2 regions of the Pseudogracilibacillus sp. SE30717A genome follow, and region 2 is predicted to be linked to the other one. Evidence: riboswitches for the same ligand, from Rfam matches in the RefSeq annotation. Region 2 holds a riboswitch; the other holds the start of a gene.

Region 1 (2,208 bases), on a different contig from region 2:
GCTTTCGTATGATCTTGAATAAGTTTTTCAAGCTCTTCGTAATTCGTTCCGTTCCAATAAGAAAATTCAAATCCATATTTTTTCTCATATAAATCAAACAATCTGTAATTCCCACCATATATATCACGCGATGAAATAAAATGTGATCCTTTATCAAATAGAGAAAATACTAACTGAACAGCCGCCATACCAGAGGATGTTGCAAAGGCCTCTTCACCACCTTCTAATTCTGCAACTGCTTCTTCCAATACATTACGAGTCGGATTTCCAGTGCGGATATAATCGTACCCATTTTCCAATCCTATTTCTTCATGACGATATGCAGTAGAAAAGTATAGTGGAGTACTTACCGCCCGAAAATGTTCCTCTCTCCGATTTCCAATTTGCACAAGAAATGTTTCTTTTCGACATCGTTCTGTCATCCTCCAAACCCCTTTCAAATAGTAATTGGGACGAGTAAGCACAGTCCCAGGACATCGCGGTTTTAGCCAGTGAGCAGTAAGAAAGTTTTAGATTTTCTTAACAGAAAAAAAGGCATCTATCACCTTACCAGCCTGAATTTCTGGATAAAAAGTGAAAGATGCCTTTAGTTGTCTAATCGGCATAATATTAAATTTTCATTCCTATGTTCTCAAAATTGTTTAGTTGTTTTTAAATTACTTTCTACATTACGATTTGTTAATCGGCTTGCTTTTTTTTGAAATCTTTTTTTCACCGTCGTATCAATCTGTGTCACTTGCCCATCATGGACTGTAATGACTACTGAACCATAATCGATTTCTCGTAAACTAGCAGTTAAAAAATCCTTTTGTGCATCATCAAGTTTACTCAAATTCTCATCTCCCCTTCAGCTTAATATTAAAGTACAAGTTCAAAAATCTAACTCGTAAAGCTGTCGCGCCTAATAAGAAAAGAAACGATTTTGGTAGACCAATAACCATTAAAAAACCTCTTCTTACATGATAAGAAGAGGTCGAATTTATTCATTCATTTCTCTTCTTATCTTTCAGGCACTTAGCTTGCTGGAATTGGCACAGTACTTAAAAAGTCTGTTGCCGAGGCTTCAAAGGGCCAGTCCCTCCACCTCTCTGGATAAGAAAAAATTACTTTTAAATTAAATTGTAAATATAACTATACACTGTTTTCTTAAGTTGTCAACCTTTTCTGCTAATTAATTTTTACCCTCATCTATCCTACTGAAAACTTAATGACCCGGAAAATAAATCATCTGCAAGACAAAAATTACTCCAAATAGATATAGAATTGGATGGACTTCCCGCCACTTCCCTCGCATCACTTTTAGAAGCGGATACGTAATAAATCCTACGGCAATCCCTGTTGCGATACTAGAAGTTAATGGCATCATTATAACAACAGCAAAAGTTGGAAAAGCTTCATCAAATTCTTTCCATTTGATATTTGCCAGACCTGCCAACATAAAACTACCAACAATAATTAAAGCCGGAGCTGTAATCGCTGATAAAGAAGATATCGCCGCTACAATTGGTGAGAAAAATAATGAAATTAAAAATAAGATCGCAACAACTAGTGTGGTTAGCCCTGTTCTTCCTCCAACTGCTACCCCAGAAGATGATTCAACATACGCACTGGACGGCGTTGACCCAAGCGTCGCCCCTACCGTTGTCGCAACTGCATCAGCAGTTAATGCGGCTTTTGCCTTTGGCAGTTTTCCATCTTTCATTAAATTTGCTTGTTCGGCAACCCCAATCATTGTCCCCGTCGTATCAAAAATGGTCACAAGCAAATAAGCTAACACAACCGTATAAAGTGAATGAGAAAATACTCCCGCAATATCTAAATCAAAAAATACAACCGGCGGAGGTGCCGAGGCAATTTTATCTATATGTAGCATCCCGGTAAAATATCCAATGATCGCCGTTACAAACATCCCGATAAATAGTGCACCTTGCACATTACGAGCTACTAAGATTAAGGTAACTAATAAACCGACAATCGCAAGTAATGTCTGAGGATCAGAAGGTTCACCAAATGAAACTAATGTGTCTTCATTCGGTACGACAAGACCTGACATTTTTAATCCTAAAAAAGCAATAAAAAGTCCGATACCCGCTGTAATTCCATACTTTAAAGAGTCTGGTATGGATTCAAGTAGTAACTCTCGAAACTTTGTAAATGTCAATAACAGAAAAATGAGCCCTGCCAATAACACAGCCCCGAAGACAACTT
Region 2 (2,208 bases):
TACAAGGATAGTTGGGGGCAATACTTGGAATGTAATTCCTAATAAAGTAACGTTAGAAGGAACAATTCGTACGTTTAGCAATTCTATACGTCAAGAAGTGAAGAAACGATTTGAATTAGTTGTCCAGCAAACTAGTCTGGCTTTTGGTCAACAAGCGAAGGTGCACTGGTATCCTGGACCACCAGCATTAATAAATGATCTAAAAGTTAATCAGTCCCTTCACCGGACTGCTGAAAAACAGCTATTAACAGTAATTGATCCCGAACCGTCTATGGGTGGGGAAGACTTTTCACATTATTTGGAGGATATAAGAGGTGCATTTGTATTTTTTGGTACAAATGGTACAGAAGATTGGCATCATCCGAAATTTACAATTGATGAATTAGCCTTGATGCCAGCAGCAAAATTCTTGTACGAGAGTGCGAAAGATTTATTAAAGTTAACTAATAAAAAAGATATAGGAGGAGATAGAAAATGAGTAAAGTCGAAAAGCTAAATGTAGAGAGTTTTAATTTAGATCATACGAAAGTTAAGGCCCCATATATCCGTCTAGCAGGAGTAAGTAAAGGAATTAATGGTGATGAAATTTATAAGTATGATCTACGGTTTACACAACCTAACAAGGAGCATATGGAAATGCCGGCTATCCATTCATTAGAGCATTTAATGGCGGAATTGAGTAGAAATCATTCAGATAAAATTGTTGATATCAGTCCAATGGGGTGTCAGACAGGGTATTATTTATCCGTAATTAATCATGATAATTACGATGAAATCTTATTATTAGTAGAAAAAGTATTAGAAGATGTGCTTAATGCGACAGAGGTTCCGGCTTGTAATGAAGTTCAATGTGGCTGGGCAGCAAGTCATAGTTTAGAAGGAGCCCAAGAAAATGCGCGTAAAATGCTTGCTAAGAAAGCAGAATGGAGACAAGTGTTTCAATAGGATTAGTGAAAGATTATTTGAGAAATGCTGTTATATGTGAAAGAAGCCCATTTTAAAAAATAGTTATAAAACGTATTGACGGAAGTAAAATTATGGGATATGATTAAACACAACTTAAATCACAGTAAACATATAGGATAAATAATAAATTAAATATAGTAAACGTAATTCTTATAAAGAGAGGTGGAAGGACTGGCCTGATGAAGCCTCGGCAACAACTTTTGAAGTGATGTGCCAAATCCAGAAAGTTATCATAACTTAAAAATAAGAAGAGATAGTTTGTTATGGCCTCTTCTTAATTAAAAAGGAAGAGGCTTTTTAAATGGAGGAATAAAGATGGGATATGAGTTAGGAATTCTAGATCAAAGTCCAATATTTCCAGGGAAACACGCAACGGATGCGTTTAAAAGTACAATTGAATTAGCAAAAGATGCTGAAGATTGGGGGTATAAACGTTTTTGGGTTTCTGAACATCACCACATGAAAAATGTAGCAGGAAGTTCTCCGGAAATAATGATCGCACATTTATTAGCACAGACTGAAAACATAAATATAGGGTCTGGAGGAGTGATGTTACAACATTATAGTCCATATAAAGTAACTGAGAATTTTTATGTCTTATCTTCCTTAGCGCCAGGCAGGGTTGATTTAGGAATTGGGAAAGCTCCAGGCGGCTTTGATTTATCCACTAAAGCACTACAATACGGAACATTAAACAATGGATCTGATTTTAATGAACGATATACATTTGTAAAACAGTTAATCGATGAGGAAATCCCAAAAGGGCATCCGTTGGAAGGAATTAAAGTAATGCCGGAGCCAATCATCAAGCCAGATGTATTTCTGCTTGGTGGGAGTGCGAACAGTGCAGAGCTAGCAGCCAAGTTACAGACGCATTTTGTTTTTGCGCGTTTTTTAAATAGCGATGATGAAGCTTTAAAAGCAGCCTCCCAGACGTATCGTAATATGTATCCAGAAGGTAAATTGATTGTTGCCGTGGCAGTATTGGCAGCTGACTCCAACAAAGAAGCAGACGATCTGGCAAAAGAGTTAAAACTATACCAAGTTATTTTTGAGAAAGGGCGAAAACTTCTCGTACAATCTGCCGAACAGGTTAATGCTTTGAAGAGACAAACGACAGAATCGTTTGAGGTAATAGAGAAGGAGGTTGCAATAATTAAAGGAACTTCAGAAAAGATAAAGAGTGAATTAGACTTTTTGCATAAGACGTATGATATTGATGAATTTATATTGCATACCCCA

Evidence for each region. Region 2 has a riboswitch for S-adenosylmethionine ahead of SPD48_RS18780 (LLM class flavin-dependent oxidoreductase). Riboswitches for the same ligand answer to the same signal wherever they lie in the genome.
Region 1: it holds a riboswitch for S-adenosylmethionine, as region 2 does, so the genes downstream of both, SPD48_RS18890 (YezD family protein) here and SPD48_RS18780 (LLM class flavin-dependent oxidoreductase) in region 2, are expected to answer to the same signal.

The regions. Positions count from the first base shown of each region.
Region 1 covers NZ_JAXHDF010000016.1:3,621-5,828, reverse strand. The annotation lists gene SPD48_RS18895 (aminotransferase class I/II-fold pyridoxal phosphate-dependent enzyme) at 1-422, opposite strand, end outside; gene SPD48_RS18890 (YezD family protein) at 632-832, opposite strand; SAM riboswitch class I at 997-1,099, opposite strand; gene SPD48_RS18885 (NCS2 family permease) at 1,205-2,208, opposite strand, start outside.
Region 2 covers NZ_JAXHDF010000015.1:73,265-75,472, reverse strand. The annotation lists gene SPD48_RS18790 (amidohydrolase) at 1-478, shown strand, start outside; gene SPD48_RS18785 (S-ribosylhomocysteine lyase) at 475-945, shown strand; SAM riboswitch class I at 1,114-1,216, shown strand; gene SPD48_RS18780 (LLM class flavin-dependent oxidoreductase) at 1,282-2,208, shown strand, end outside.